Regions from separate parts of the Ligilactobacillus agilis genome, predicted to be linked through region 2. Evidence: a T-box and tRNA genes for the amino acid it is inferred to sense, from the RefSeq annotation. Region 2 holds a T-box; the other holds one or more tRNA genes.
What was found. The T-box of region 2 lies ahead of leuS (leucine--tRNA ligase). A T-box ahead of a tRNA ligase gene usually reads a tRNA of that ligase, here a tRNA-Leu.
Positions count from the first base shown of each region.

Region 1: it encodes a tRNA-Leu, which carries the amino acid that the T-box ahead of leuS (leucine--tRNA ligase) is inferred to sense. The anticodon was not compared.

Region 1 is NZ_CP104397.1:415,823-423,579, forward strand. It holds gene N4597_RS01950 (WecB/TagA/CpsF family glycosyltransferase) at 1-51, opposite strand, end outside; gene nadE (ammonia-dependent NAD(+) synthetase) at 164-991, shown strand; gene recQ (DNA helicase RecQ) at 1,048-2,820, opposite strand; gene N4597_RS01965 (Tex family protein) at 2,918-5,101, shown strand; gene N4597_RS01970 (SprT family protein) at 5,094-5,543, shown strand; tRNA gene N4597_RS01975 (tRNA-Leu) at 5,594-5,678, shown strand; gene N4597_RS01980 (beta-ketoacyl-ACP synthase III) at 5,750-6,718, shown strand; gene N4597_RS01985 (DUF3841 domain-containing protein) at 6,867-7,472, shown strand; gene N4597_RS01990 (abortive infection family protein) at 7,510-7,757, shown strand, end outside.
Region 2 is NZ_CP104397.1:703,081-710,837, reverse strand. It holds gene N4597_RS03535 (putative polysaccharide biosynthesis protein) at 1-1,455, opposite strand, end outside; gene N4597_RS03530 (amino acid permease) at 1,590-2,930, opposite strand; gene N4597_RS03525 (TetR/AcrR family transcriptional regulator) at 3,139-3,513, shown strand; gene N4597_RS03520 (hypothetical protein) at 3,566-3,862, shown strand; gene leuS (leucine--tRNA ligase) at 3,924-6,341, opposite strand; T-box leader at 6,417-6,625, opposite strand; gene N4597_RS03510 (LysM peptidoglycan-binding domain-containing protein) at 6,664-7,757, opposite strand, start outside.

The sequences.
Region 1 (7,757 bases), 290 kb from region 2:
GGTATTAATAAAGTCAACGCCTAAAACATTGACCGTTTGAAATTTAGCCATGGTAAACCTGCCTTTTAAAAATTTTCTCTGCATCCATTATACACTATCTTTTTTCAAGAAAAGAGCGTAAAATTGGGGATGATATAAAAGATGACATTAAGGGGTTTTTAGAATGCGACCTTTACAAGCAGAAATTATCAAGACCTTGCGTGTGCAAGCAGAAATTGACCCGCAAGCGGAAATTAGAAGATCAGTTGACTTTATGAAGGCCTACTTGAAGAAACATTCCTTTTTAAAGGCCTTAGTGCTAGGGATTTCTGGTGGCCAAGACTCTACCTTGGCGGGCAAGTTGAGCCAAATGGCCATCAGCGAGTTGCGCCAAGAAACCGGGGATTCGGATTATAAATTTATCGCCGTCCGCCTACCTTACGGGCAACAGGCAGACGAACAAGATGCCTTAGACGCCATCGAATTTATGCAAGCTGACCTGACGGTTAGGGTTAACATTAAGGAAGCGGCTGACCAAATGGTGGCGGCCCTAGAAGCAAACGGCTTAACCATCAGTGATTTTAACAAAGGTAATATCAAGGCCCGGCAACGAATGATTGCCCAATATGGGATTGCCGGCGCTTACCAAGGAGCCGTGGTTGGGACTGACCACGCTGCTGAAGCCATCACGGGCTTTTACACTAAGTTTGGGGATGGTGGCGCTGATATTACCCCGCTGTGGCGCTTAGATAAACGGCAGGGCCGGGCGATGTTAGAACTACTAGGCGCCCCAACTCACCTCTACCAAAAGGTTCCAACCGCCGATTTAGAAGAAGACCGGCCAGCCTTACCTGATGAAGTGGCCTTAGGGGTAACTTACGCTGACATTGACGACTACCTTGAAGGTAAGGACGTGGCTGTAGATGCGGCTGAAAAGATTGAAGCTTGGTATCAAAAGACAGAACACAAGCGCCACTTACCAATTACGGTTTACGATGAATTTTGGAAATAATTATGGATAAGTGCTAAAAACGGCTCAAGCTCCTGTTTAGGGGCTTGAGCCGTTTTTTAGGCTTGGTTTTGATAGGCGCGGATTTCAGCTAAGAAAAGTTGCCCGTACTTTGCCAGCTTAGCCTGGCCAATTCCTGAGATTGCCAGGAGGTCGTTGAGTCGCTTAGGTTTTAGCAAGCAAAGCTCCTCCAAGGTTTTGTCGGGGAAGATAACGTAAGGGGGAACTTCTTGTTTGAGGGCCAAGTCCAACCGGAGGTTGCGGAGCCGTTCGAATAAGGTCCGGTCAACGGCCTGGTTAGACTTAATGACCTTAGCCTTGGTAACCTTACGCTTGACGCCTTGTTTGCCCTTTAAAACTTGCACCCCTAAGGCGGTGATGGTAACGGTCGGATACTTACCGGCCGCAGTTTTTAGGTAGCCACTGGCCAGGAGGTAGTCGATTAAAGCTTCAATTTCTTTGAGACGTAAATCGTGCATGATGCCAAAGGTTGACAGGGCTTGGAGGTTAAACTGGGTAATCTTGCTAGCCGTGGAGCCAAAGAGGACCTGGGCGACGATTTTCTTACCGAAATTGCCACGCATGCGAACGACGCAGGAAAGAATCTTTTGGCTAGCCAGGGTGATGTCTTCTGATGCACGTTCGTCCGTACAGTTGCCACACTTCTGACAGGGCTCAGTTTCCTCGCCAAAATAGCGGACGATGAAGCGTTGGAGACACTCCTCGGTGTTAGCATAGTGGCTGACCGCTTGGAGCTTGTGGTACTGGATAGTTTGATAGTCGGCTTGGGCGTCGGAGTTATCAATAAAGAAGCGCTGGGTCATCATGTCTTGTTCGTGAAAGAGTAAGATGGCCTCACTAAGCAGGCCATCGCGTCCGGCCCGGCCCGCTTCTTGGTAGTAGGCTTCCAGACTGCCCGGGGCTTGGGCGTGGATGACAAAGCGGACGTTACTCTTGTTTATGCCCATTCCAAAGGCGTTGGTGGCGATGATAACGTTAACACGGTCGAAGATGAAGTCCTCCTGGGCTTGGTGGCGGGTTTCTTCAGACAAACCAGCGTGGTAGATAGCGACTTTTTGTCCGTGCTTACTTAAAAAGCTACCTAGTTGTTCAACCTTCTTTCTAGTGGCCGCGTAAATGATTCCAGCCTGGTGGGGGTTTTTACGCAGGTAGTTAAGGCAAAAGGTGTTAGCGTCTTGTCCCTTAGCGACCTTAAAGATTAGGTTAGGCCGGCTAAACCCGGTCTTGATAATCTGCTGTGGGTCAATTTGCATTTGCTGGCAGATGTCTTGGGCGACCTGGTCAGTTGCGGTGGCAGTCAGAGCCAAGGTGGGAAAGTCCTGTCCTAAAGTAGCTAGGCTAGCTTGTAAGTTTAAATAGCTGGGCCGAAAGTCATGGCCCCACTGGGAGATACAGTGGGCCTCGTCGATTGCGACTAGCGAGATGTTAAGGCTAGCCAACTCGTTTAGAAAGTGGGGGTTTTCCAAGCGCTCAGGGGCAATGTACAACAGCTTTAACTGGCCGGTCAGCGCTAGCGAGAGGTTATTTTGGATGCTGGCGTAATCGAGGCTACTGTTGATGAAGGCAGCCGGGATGCCGTTATCGTTTAAGGCGTCGACCTGGTCTTTCATGAGGGCAATTAAGGGGGAGATGACCAGGGTGATGCCAGGTAAGATTAGGGCCGGAATCTGATAACAAAGTGACTTGCCGCCACCGGTAGGCATGATGGCCAGAGTGTTTTTTTTAGCGAGAACCTGGTTAATAATTTCTGCTTGCCCGGGCCGGAAGTGGTCGTAACCAAAGTAATGTTTTAATGTTTCATTAGGTGTCATAAGCGTCCTTCTTTTATTTTTTTTACAGTTCCATTGTACCGTATTTTGAGCAAAAAATAGTATAATGATTACTGTGAATAACAAGGGGGGAATTTTTTTGGAAACAGCAGTCCTAAATGAAACGATTAAAGCTTTAAACTATCGCCCGCGGCAAGTGAAGGCTAGTTTAGAGCTACTAGCCGCTGGCAAGACGGTGCCATTTATCGCCCGCTACCGTAAGGAAATGACGGGCAGTTTGGACGAAGTGGCCTTAAGAGAAATCCAGGCGACCTACCACCAGCTAGAAAAGTTAAGCCAACGCAAGCAAGAGGTGTTAACAAAGATTGCCGCCCAGGAGAAGTTAACGCCCAAGCTAGCTGCAAAAATCAAGCAAGCCACCAGCCTGCAAGCAATCGAAGACCTATACTTACCCTATAAGCAAAAACGGCGGACCAAGGCGCAGATTGCAAAAGAACAGGGGTTAGCCCCCTTAGCTGCTGCCATTACCCGCTTTGAAAGCGACCAGGCTTTAGCTAAACTAAGCCACGACTTGCTAACAGAAGCAGTTACAGATGAGGCGGCTGCCTTTTTAGGGGCGCACGAAATTTTAGCGGAAGCCTTTGGAGAGGATGCCCGCCTGCGGGCTTGGGTCCGGCAAAAATTAAGCCGGCAGGGCCAAGTGGTGGCGAGCCTAAAAGACGAAAGCCAAGATGAAAAGGGCATTTACCAGGACTACTATGACTACGAACAGCCCCTAAAGAAGCTAGCCAGCCACCAGGTCTTGGCACTAGACCGAGGGGAACGCCAGGGGGTCTTAAAAGTTAAGCTGGTCTTAGACGAAGCCTACGTCTTAAATTACTTTCACTCCCAGTTTGTGGCTGGAAAACCTAGCGGAAAAGCCGCAAGCGAGATTCAAGCCGCCTATACTGATGCTTATAAGCGCTTCATCAAGCCGGCCATCGAGCGGGAAGTTCGCAAGCAGTTGACGGAGCAGGCGGCTAGCGAGGCAATCGAAGTTTTCGGGGCCAACCTCTATCATTTGCTGATGCAAGCTCCGCTTAAGGGCAAGGTTATCTTGGGGCTTGATCCGGGTTTTCGGACGGGCTGTAAGCTAGCCGTAGTTGATGCGACCGGGAAATTTTTGGCTAAGGCCGTGATTTACCCCCACGAAAAGGCCAAGGGTGCCCAGGCTAACCCTAAGCTAAGAGCAGAGGCTAAGCGAATTGTCACGGACTTAATCACCCGCTACCAGGTGGAAATGGTGGCGATTGGTAACGGGACGGCCAGCCGGGAATCGGAACAATTCATCGCCGAAGTTTTAGGGAAACTTACACAAACCGTTTACTATGTAATCGTTAATGAAGCCGGCGCCTCGGTTTACTCAGCCTCAGCCAACGCCCGGGCGGAATTTCCCGATTTAAACGTGGAGGAACGCTCGGCCATTAGTATTGCCCGGCGCCTGCAAGACCCGTTAGCAGAGTTAATCAAGATTGACCCGAAATCAATCGGGGTCGGTCAATACCAGCACGACTTGCCAGAAAAGCAGTTAGACGAAAAACTAGCGGCGGTAATTGAAACCGGGGTTAACCAAGTTGGGGTCAACCTTAACACGGCTAGTCCCGACCTGTTGACCCATATTTCCGGCCTCAATAAGACGATTGCCCAAAACATTGTCGCCTACAGAAACGAAGTGGGGGCCTTTAAGAGCCGGGCCGAATTAAAAAAGGTGGCCCGCCTAGGTCCACGGGCCTTTGAACAGGCGGCCGGATTCTTGCGGGTAATTTCGGGGACTAACCCCTTTGATAACACCGACATTCACCCGGAAAGCTATCCGCTTGCTAAGCAGTTGTTAGCCAAGGTCGGTTGTAGTACGGCCGACCTTGGTAGCGAGCTTTTGAAGGCCAAGCTAGCTCAGCTGGACTTAAAGGAAGTAGCCAGTCAGTTTAATGCCGGTTATGAGACCCTAAAAGATGTTGCCTTAAGTTTAGAAAAACCCGGCCGGGATTTGCGTGACACCATGCCGGCGCCCTTATTACGCCAAGACGTTTTAAAGATTGAGGACTTAAAGAGCGGGATGAAGTTAGAGGGGACCGTCAGAAACGTGGTTGACTTTGGTGCCTTCGTAGACATCGGGGTTAAGCAAGACGGGTTAGTGCACATTTCCAGGATGAGTAAGCGTTACGTCAGCAAGGCCGCCGAAGTGGTAGCCGTTGGTGATATCGTCACCGTCTGGATTGAAAGCGTGGACTTAAAACGGCAACGAATCCAGTTATCCATGCTACCGGTGGCTAGCGATGACTGATGAAGAATTGCAAGCGTGGGTGCAGGCTCTTTCCCAGACGGCCTTTTCAATGGACTTTAGCCACCGTGCCTACTTTAACGCCCGCTTACGTACCACCGGTGGTCGCTACCGCCTAGCGGACCACAATATTGAGATCAACCCCAAGATGTTAGGCTATGGTAAAGAGGTGGTGGCCGGCATCATTAAGCACGAGTTGTGTCACTACCACCTCCATTTGGCTGGGCTAGGTTACCGCCATAAGGACCGGGACTTTAAGCGCCTGTTAGCCAAGGTTGGGGGTAGTCGCTATGCCCCGGCTGCGCCTAAGCAACGAAAGTATCACTACCAGTGCACCAACTGTCAACAAGACTATTTCCGCCAGCGGCTAGTGAATACAGACAAATATGTCTGCTCCAAATGTCATGGGCGCTTAGCCTTAGTTGGGTTCGCACAAAAAAATTAAAAAAAGACTTGCCCAAAGTTTAACGCTCTGCTATAATTAATTCTGTTGTCGCGGGTATGGCGGAATTGGCAGACGCGTCAGACTAAGGATCTGGTGAGCATTGCGCTCGTGATGGTTCGAATCCATTTACCCGCATTATTGATTTTGTAAGAGGCCGGCTTGTTCGGTCTCTTTTTTTAGCTAATATCAAAAGAGGTGACCCATCAGTGTCAAAGAAAATTAAGCTGCTAGCAACCGCTGGTTATTTACCGGCAACGGTAGTAACCAATGATGATTTAAGTCAGATTATGGAAACATCCGATGAGTGGATTGTCGCCCACACCGGCATCAAGACCCGGCGCTATGCCTTAGGCGAAAACACTTCTGACCTGGCTACTAAGGTAGGAAAAGAATTGTTAGCCAAGGCTAACCTAGCCGCCACGGATATTGATTTGATCATTGTGGCGACGATTACGCCGGATGCCCTCACGCCTTCCACGGCCGCCATCGTCCAAGCCAACCTCAAGGCCCAAAACGCCTTTGCCTACGACCTGTCGGCCGCCTGTGCCGGCTTCATCTTTGCTTTGGCCACGGCCGAAAAGTTCTTGCAGGCCGGCACCTACCGCCGGGCGCTTGTGATTGCAGCCGAGACCAATTCCAAGATGATGGACTTTACCGACCGGACCTCGGCCGTCTTCTTCGGCGACGGGGCCGGTGGCGCCTTGCTTGAAGCAAGCGACGCGGGCTCTTCCGTCTACTTAGCCGAAAAATTGGTAACCCAGGGTAACAAGGAGGTCATCCACAGTGGCCGCATTGCCCCTCTATCCGCCGTGGCCGCCACCAACTATCCCAAGACCGATGCCTTCTACCAAGACGGCCGGGCCGTTTACCAATTCGTCACCACTACGGTCATCGCCCACATCAAGGACTTCTTGGCCCAAAATAACCTCAAGCCAAGTGAGTTAGCAATGGTCATCACCCACCAAGCCAACCTCCGCTTAATCGAAGCAATCGCTACGGACCTAGACCTACCTTTGAGCAAGTTTGCCCAAGACGTCGTTGAGGCCGGCAACACTTCGTCGGCCGGCATCCCGCTAGCCTTAGCCAAGGCCCACGCCGCCGGTCTTCACGGCAAGGTCCTCCTATGTGGCTTTGGCGCCGGCCTCGCCTACGGCTCCATCCTGCTTGACTTATAGGAAACAGCAAGGACATTCCCAGTTAAACACCAGTCGCAGTTAGTTAGCTGCGGCTTTTTTTGTGGGCAAAAAGGGTCAAACGCATAATATTGAACAAATGTTCATTGTATTTTATAATAACAAAGAACTTAAGTTTGTGGAGGCTAATATGATTATTTGGACAATCCAACCCTACAGTGTTTACCAGGAGCTAGTAGCTAAGGGCCAGTTTTATTGTGACCCCAACAAGTCTTGCAACTTAAAGGAGTCTGACTTTCAAGCCGCCTATGCCTGGATGATTGCACAGCTGAAGGCTAAAGTCGGGCGACCACCTAATGACCAAATCCAAACCTCCATCTGGGCTTGGTATCGTGCCCGGGCCTTCTCCCATACCCGCCCCGACTTTCGTGAGCACCGCGACTATGCCGACCAAGTCTGCCTGGAACTCGAACTTGACGACAGCCAAGTTCTCCTAAGCGATTTTGACAGTTGGCACTTCGTCTTAGGCGATAGCTACTTTGCTCCCGCCAGTAACGAACAAGAATGGGAGAAACTAAACGCTTGGTTCGATGGCCTCACAAAAAAGGACCAACAAGCAGTCAAGGAAGCCTCCTTGCAACAAATCTTCGATATCACCCCTAGCCACGATCCCTGGACCCTAAACGGCGCCTACGTCCAAGCCTGCTTTTGGCAGCTAGAGTTGTCCCAAGTCCGCAGAGTCTGGCGCATGAAGAAGGGGGAGAAGGTAAGGGAGCTGGATGTAGGAAGTGTGTAATGGAAGTATATTTAAAGTAGTTAGAAAGGAAGTCAATATGAATTTAGATGATTATAAGTCGCTAAAAACTAAAGAAATAGTTGCTGTATTAGATGGTGATGAAGAATTTGGTGATTTCAATTCTAGGCAAAAAATGTCAATGCCGTATTTAAGTGGTCCTGCTATTTGTGATGTAGGTAAACGTTTTGGTTTAGCACTGGAGTATGAAGGTATGAAGTCTAGATGGTCATATATGTATGATTTGATAGACCTTGGTATTGGGTCAAGTAATATAAGTGATGTACT
Region 2 (7,757 bases):
CCATAAAAAGTTTAAACTAACTACTACTACAAACATAGCCAAACTTAAAATCATCAAAGCGTTAAAAGTATGCTGAACCCGTTTAAAATTCATGCCATAGCCACGCCGTAAATAGCGTAACATTAAGTAAATAGAACAACTCATTCCAATTCCACTAGCAACTAAGGGCCCAAACGCTTCCAGTTTGGCGGTCAAAGGAAATTGAACTACTAGCTTAACAATTAAGCCACAAATAGCGTAGGCCACGGCCCGTTTATTTTCATATAAACCTTGTAACAGGCTAGCAAGCACAATTAACAATCCCTGTGTAATTGCCGTATACGCAGCAATCTTTAAGACTGCAATTCCATATGCACTATAACCATAAAAAACAATGTACAGTGGCCTTGCTACGGCCGCCATTCCCAAAGCGCTCGGTAGCATTATGAAAAAGAATAATTCTAACGAGTCGTCCAACTGTTTTTTAGCATCCCGCTTTTGGCCCTTGGTTACAAATTCTATTAATAGGGGGATTGCCGTTGCGGCTAAGGCTGTTGCTAGGGAAACAACAATCATTATTAACTTATTAGCGTTAGCAGCAAATAAGGCATACATTTCATCAATGTAATTACTGCTATAGGTGCTAACCTTAGACATTACCCAAGGAAAAGTATATTGATCAATTAAATTATATAAATTGGTGGCAATCCCAATAAAAATAAAGGGCAGCGACTGGGCTAGTAATTCCTTTATTAACTGCCCATCAGAAACCTCTAGTGAATTACTACTATTAGCACGTAAATAGTCAAACTCCCCCTTCTTTTTTAAATAGCAGTAAGCCAATGTTAAAATACCACCAACGGCCCCAACAAAGGCCGCAAAGGTGGATTGAACTACCCCCGTTTGGTAGGAACCATTTATAACCTTCATAATAATAAAGGCAGTTACCAGCATATAAAAGACTCTGATAACCTGTTCAACCAACTGGGAAAGAGCCGAAGGGGCCATATCTTGATAGCCTTGAAAGAAGCCACGCGTTAAACTCATCAGTGGGATAATTGCCAGCGCCGTCGCTAATGAGCGAAAAACTGGTACAGTCCTCATATCCCCGGCCGCTAACACCGGAGCTGCTCCCCATAGAATTCCTCCCATAATTATTCCCAGCAAAAGCATTATTACAAAAGATTTTCTATATAAGCGCCGCCCAATCTCATATTCATTCAACGAATTATAGTGTGCAACTTGCTTAGCAACCGCAGAGGGAATCCCCGCTGTCGAAAGCATTAAAAAAACAGCGTAGACCGTGTAGCCCTTTGCGTATAAAGCATTAGCTTGCAGGCGGTGTTCACCAAACCATGCATACCAAGGAATAATATATATTGCGCCTAATATTCGTGAAAAAATACTCGCGGCTGTCATCCAGGCAGAGCCACGTAACATCTTCTCTTTGGCACTCAGTGTTTGTTTATTTTTCATAAAAAAGCCGAGCCTACTTTCTTAGATATATACTAGTCAATTTTACACTCTTTTATTTTAGCTAGCAATAAGCGCTTCACTAGCCCTAAATAAAAAACATGGCAGGGATTTCTCCCAACCATGTTTAATTTGGGTTAATTTAATTTTTTCTTTAAGATGCTATATGCCACTGCTAGCGCTAAAAACCATACTAGAGAAAACAGCAGCGAAATCAACGTACTCGTATTAAATGCCAATAGCACTAAGACTCCGATAAAGAAGATGATTGTCAATACGTTAGTTATTGGGAAAAGCGGCATAGGAAAGACCGTTTTTTTCTTTGGATTAGCTTTACGATACTTATAATGACACCATACTAGGGCAATCCAAACAAAAACAAAGCTAACCGTTGCCACACCGGAAATAATCTCAAAAACTGTCGCAGGCAAAATGTAATTTAGAATAACAATCAAAAATAGTACGCTAGATGAAAATAGTAACGCTTTAACTGGCACACTCCGATTATTAGTAACCCCTAGCGCTTTAGGCGCCTTTTTACCGTTGGCAAGCACAAATAAAGTCCGACTGGTACTAAAAATGGCACTATTACATGCAGAAAGTGCCGCCGTCAAAACGACCACGTTAATAATTGCTGCCGCAAACTTAATTCCTATTCCCTCAAAAACTTGAACAAACGGACTTGAACTAGTTACAATTTCGTTCCAAGGATAGATGCACATTAGAACAAACATTGACCCAATGTAAAAAAGGCCAATTCTAATTGGTAAATTGTTAATTGCCCGTGGCAAATCATACTCTGGATTAGCCGTTTCCCCAGAAGTTAAGCCAACCATTTCAATACCGGTAAAGGCAAAGATAACCATTGGAAATGCTGCCAGTAAGCCCAAGGTTCCTTTAGGGAAGAAGCCGCCATGATTAACCAAATTCATAATTGTCACATGGTGCCCGCCAATATCAGCAGAAGTGAATAATAAGATTAGCCCAGTTACAATCAAGGCCATAATAGCTAATACTTTGATGCTGGAAAACCAAGTCTCTAATTCTCCAAACAATCCAACGCTAAAGAGGTTAAAGGCTAACAAGACTAGGATAATAATTAAAGCCGTTAACCACTGGGGCACTTGGGGAAACCAATAACGAATATAGATTCCACTAGCCGTTAAATCAGCCATCGCTAAACTAATCCAACATAGCCAGTAGGTCCAGCCAATAATAAATTCAAATCGACTTCCTAAATATTGCCTGACAAATTCGATAAAAGATGTTTTGGTTGTATCTGATAAGACCAACTCACCAATTGCGCGCATCATAAAAAAGCAAAAAATACCAGCAATTAGGTAAGCTAAAATTAAAGCTGGACCGGCCTTTTGAATCGCCGATCCTGACCCTAAGAATAACCCTGTTCCAATTGCACCACCAATTGCTATCATTTGCACATGCCGGTGGGTTAGAGCTCGTGATAATTCATTTTTCATGGAAAAGCTCCTTTATAATTTGGGATTTTCAGAAAATTTTTGTATTGTACCTACCATTTTATAAAAAAATAGTCCCAGTGGCAAGCATATTTCCGAATAAATATTTTTTTAGGCATAACAATATTCACTTTTTGTTGCACAACTTATTTTTGACTAACCAGTCAATTCAATACTTGACTAATTAGTCAAAAATAATTAACATAAGGGTATGGGAAGAAAAAAGAAATTTAATCAACAAGATGTCCTAACCGCTATTGGTGAGACTTTTATAACTTATGGCTACGAAGGTACTTCACTTGACGACTTAGTTAAAGCAACCGGGCTTTTAAGAGGTAGCCTCTATTCTACGTTTGGTAGTAAACGGGGAATGTTCGTAGCTGTACTCAAGCAAAATATCGAGGTGAAAGCAAATTTCAATACCACTCTTAATCTCATCATTATTGCGTTAATGGAATTAACTGCACATGACTTAGAAATTAATCAACTTGTAAGTGAATGGCTAACTACTCAAACTTCAACTAACCTCCCAACTTTAATTGGTGAAGCCGTTCTTACGAAAGGATGTGTCCCTCATAGAAAATAATCTCACTTTTCAAAATCAGACTTTAACCATCTCCCCCCGTGGAATTAGTAAATTGTTAGCCCTTAAAAGCAAGCTAGCCATTCCTTTTAACCATATCGTTGGTGCAACCATCGACCCAGGAATTTTAAAAGACTTTAAAGGTATTAGATCTCCCTGGACTGCCGTTCCTGGCCTTTATTACACCGGAACTTTCTATAATCAACAAGAAAAATTATTTTTTAACATTAGGACCTCAAGTACGCCAGTCGTTATTCAACTAAGAAATGAGGAGTATGATCGGATTGTTATTGGGGTTGAAGATCCCCGCAAATTGGTCGAATACTTAAACAATCTTATTTACTCTAACTAAAAAACCACCGCAGATTACGGTTACCCCGTTTCTCTGCGGTGATTTGTATTAGTAATTCTTGTTATTTAGCGACTACGATTGAAACTAGCTTGCCAGGAACAGCAATTACTTTCTTAACTTCTTTTCCAGCAAGTTCTTGCTTAATCTTGTCGTCATTTAGTGCTAAAGTCTGTAATTCTTCCCGGCTAGCATCCTTAGCCACTTGTAAGTGTTGTCTTACCTTACCGTTTACTTGAACCACAATTTCGACTACATTTTCAACTAATTTGCTTTCATCATAAGTTGGCCACTTAGCATAAGCAATGCTTCCAACGTGGCCTAACTTCGTCCACAATTCTTCAGCAATGTGTGGCACGATTGGCGCAATTAATTTAACGAATCCTTCTACATATTCCAATGGTAAGGAATCTGCCTTATAACAATCATTTACGAAGACCATTAATTGGGAGATAGCTGTATTAAAGTGAAGGGCTTGGTAATCTTCAGTTACCTTCTTAACCGTTTGGTTATAGACTTTATCTAACTTACCATCATTAATGGTTGTGATGCGGTCACGTAATTTATCCTCATCATCAATAATCAAATTCCAAATTCTATTAACAAATTTGTAAGCTCCGTTTAAGCCGTCTTCACTCCAAGCAATTGAAGCATCTAATGGGCCCATGAACATTTCGTATAACCGAAGAGTATCTGCACCATATTGTTCTACAATATCGTCTGGGTTGACTACGTTTCCTTTTGACTTGGACATCTTTTCGTGGTTATTTCCTAAAATCATTCCTTGGTTAACCAACTTTTGGAATGGTTCTTTAGTAGGAACAACTCCTAAATCATAAAGGAATTTATGCCAAAAGCGAGCATACAACAAGTGCAAGACCGCATGTTCAGCGCCACCAACATATAAATCAACTGGAAGCCATTTTTCTAATTTAGCCTTATCAGCGATTGCTTCGTGGTTATGAGGATCAACGTAACGCAAGAAGTACCAGGAACTACCAGCCCACTGTGGCATTGTATTAGTTTCACGTTTACCCTTACGTCCGTTTTCATCTACCACATTAACCCAATCTTCAAGGTTAGCTAGTGGGCTTTCACCTGTTCCAGATGGTTTTATGTCATTAGTTGCAGGTAAGTACAATGGTAATTCTTCTTCAGGGACTAGTGTTGTTTCGCCATCTTCCCAGTGAATGACAGGGATTGGTTCACCCCAATAACGTTGGCGTGAGAATGTCCAGTCACGTAGTCGATAGTTAACCTTCTTAGCACCGATACCTTTTTCTTCCAACCATGCTATTGCCTTGGCAATCGCATCTTCTTTATTTAAGCCATTTAAGAAGTCGGAATTAATGTGCTTACCTTCACCAGTGTAAGCTTCTTGTTCGATGTTGCCTCCTTCAATAACAGGGGTAATTGGCAAGTCAAATTTCTTAGCAAATTCATAGTCGCGTTCGTCATGAGCAGGAACCACCATGATTGCCCCTGTACCATAAGAGGCCAAGACATAATCAGCAATCCAAACAGGAACTTTTTGGCCGTTAACCGGATTGATTACGTAACTACCAGTAAAGACCCCTGTCTTGTCTTTAGCTAAGTCGGTTCTTTCCAAATCAGATTTATGAGCCACTTCATCGATGTAAGCATCTACCGCTGCTTTTTGTTCACTAGTTGTTAGCTTAGCTACTAAATCATGTTCGGGAGCTAAAACCAAACATGACGCCCCAAAAATAGTATCTGGTCTAGTTGAGAAAACTTCAATCTTGGTTTCGGCGTCATTTTCTAAAGTAAACTTAATACTTGCACCAACTGAACGCCCAATCCAATTTCTTTGTTGCTCCTTGATTGCTTCCGGCCAATCCAAGTCATCCAAATCGTCAATCAACCGGTCTGCATAGGCTGTAATTTTCAAAACCCATTGCCGCATAGGCTTTCTGATAACAGGAAAACCACCACGTTCTGTCTTACCATCAATAACTTCTTCGTTAGCAACAACTGTTCCTAAATCTGGACTCCAGTTAACAGGAATTTCTGCTTCGTAAGCTAAGCCACGCTTGTACAATTGTTCAAAAATCCATTGAGTCCATTTATAGTAGGCAGGGTCGGTGGTGTTAACTTCACGATCCCAGTCATAAGACAACCCCAAGGACTTAATTTGGCGCCGGAAATTATTAATATTTTTCTTAGTAAATTCCCGCGGAGAATTACCAGTATTTAAGGCATATTGTTCAGCTGGCAGCCCAAAGGCATCCCAACCCATTGGGTGCAAGACATTATATCCTTGCATCCGCTTCATTCTTGAAATAATATCCGTTGCTGTATACCCTTCTGGGTGACCTACGTGTAAGCCTTGGCCTGATGGATATGGGAACATATCTAACGCGTAGTAATTTGGCTTGGCTTCTTCTTCGGTCGTTTTGAAAGTCTTATGTTCTTCCCAATAACGTTGCCACTTTTTCTCAATCTCTTTATGATTGTAAGACATTTGTACTCTTCCTTTCACTTTCTAAATTCCTAAACGCAGCTAAAAACAAAAAAGTCCCATACGGGCCTAAAACCCATATAGGACGAAATTTCGCGGTACCACCTATATTCCAGCCTTCTCACAACTGGCACTCAATTTCATAACGGGAAATACCGTCTAAACTTACTTAGGTTCAGTTTAGAAACTCTAAGGTGAGTTCGTTAAATAACTAATGTGTGTTCTCAGCTACCACACACTCTCTGGGATTAGTCCATTTAACTACTAGTCCTTATCTACGTTTAGTGTTGTCATTATCTTAGCAAAATCAAGTTGCAATTGCAAGTTAATTTAGCCGTAGATGTTGGCCAACATAAATCAAATCTGAATTCAATTTATTCAAGGCTTTTAGCCGGTTAACTGTTGTGCCGTGTGCAGAAGCAATTTGCCATAGGGAGTCACCGGCTTTAACCGTGTAACCCTGAGTTGGGGCTTTAGTAGTTGGGATGACATCATTTACAGATTTTTTCATAGTGACAGTCAACTTTTGATTTACGTAAATCGTGTTAGAGGTCAAATTATTCAATGACTTCAGTTGAGCAATCGTTAACCCGTGCTCAGTGGCAATCTTCCACAAGGAATCGCCAGCCTTAACCGTATAGCTACCGCTTTGGCTACTGTTGTTTGTACTCTGAGATGCACTTGGCTTGCTTACCGTGTTACTTTGATTACTACTTTGGCCTACCTTTAATACTTGGCCCGGGTAGATGAAGTTTGAGCTTAGGTTGTTTAAACTCTTTAGACCATCTATACTCATCCCGTACTTATGCGAAATCCCCCACAAGGAATCGCCAGCCTTAACCGTATAGCTACCGCTTTGGTTACTGCTGTTTGTACTCTGGGATGTACTTGGCTTGCTTACCGTGTTACTTTGACTACCGCTTTGGCCTACCTTTAGTACTTGGCCCGGGTAGATGAAGTTTGAGCTTAGGTTGTTTAAACTCTTTAGACCATCTATACTCATCCCGTACTTATGCGAAATCCCCCACAAGGAATCGCCGGCCTTAACCGTGTAGCTACCGCTTTGGTTACTGCTGTTTGTACTCTGGGATGTACTTGGCTTGCTTGCCGTGTTACTTTGACTGCTACTTTGGCCTACCTTTAGTACTTGCCCTGGGTAGATGAAGTTTGAGCTTAGGTTGTTTAAACTCTTTAGACCATCTATACTCATCCCGTACTTATGCGAAATCCCCCACAAGGAATCGCCGGCCTTAACCGTGTAGCTACCGCTTTGGTTACTGCTATTTGTACTTTGGGATGCACTTGGCTTGCTGGTCGTGTTACTTTGATTACTACTTTGGCCTACCTTTAGCACTTGCCCTGGGTAGATGAAGTTTGAGCTTAGGTTATTTAAACTCTTTAGACTATCTATGCTCATCC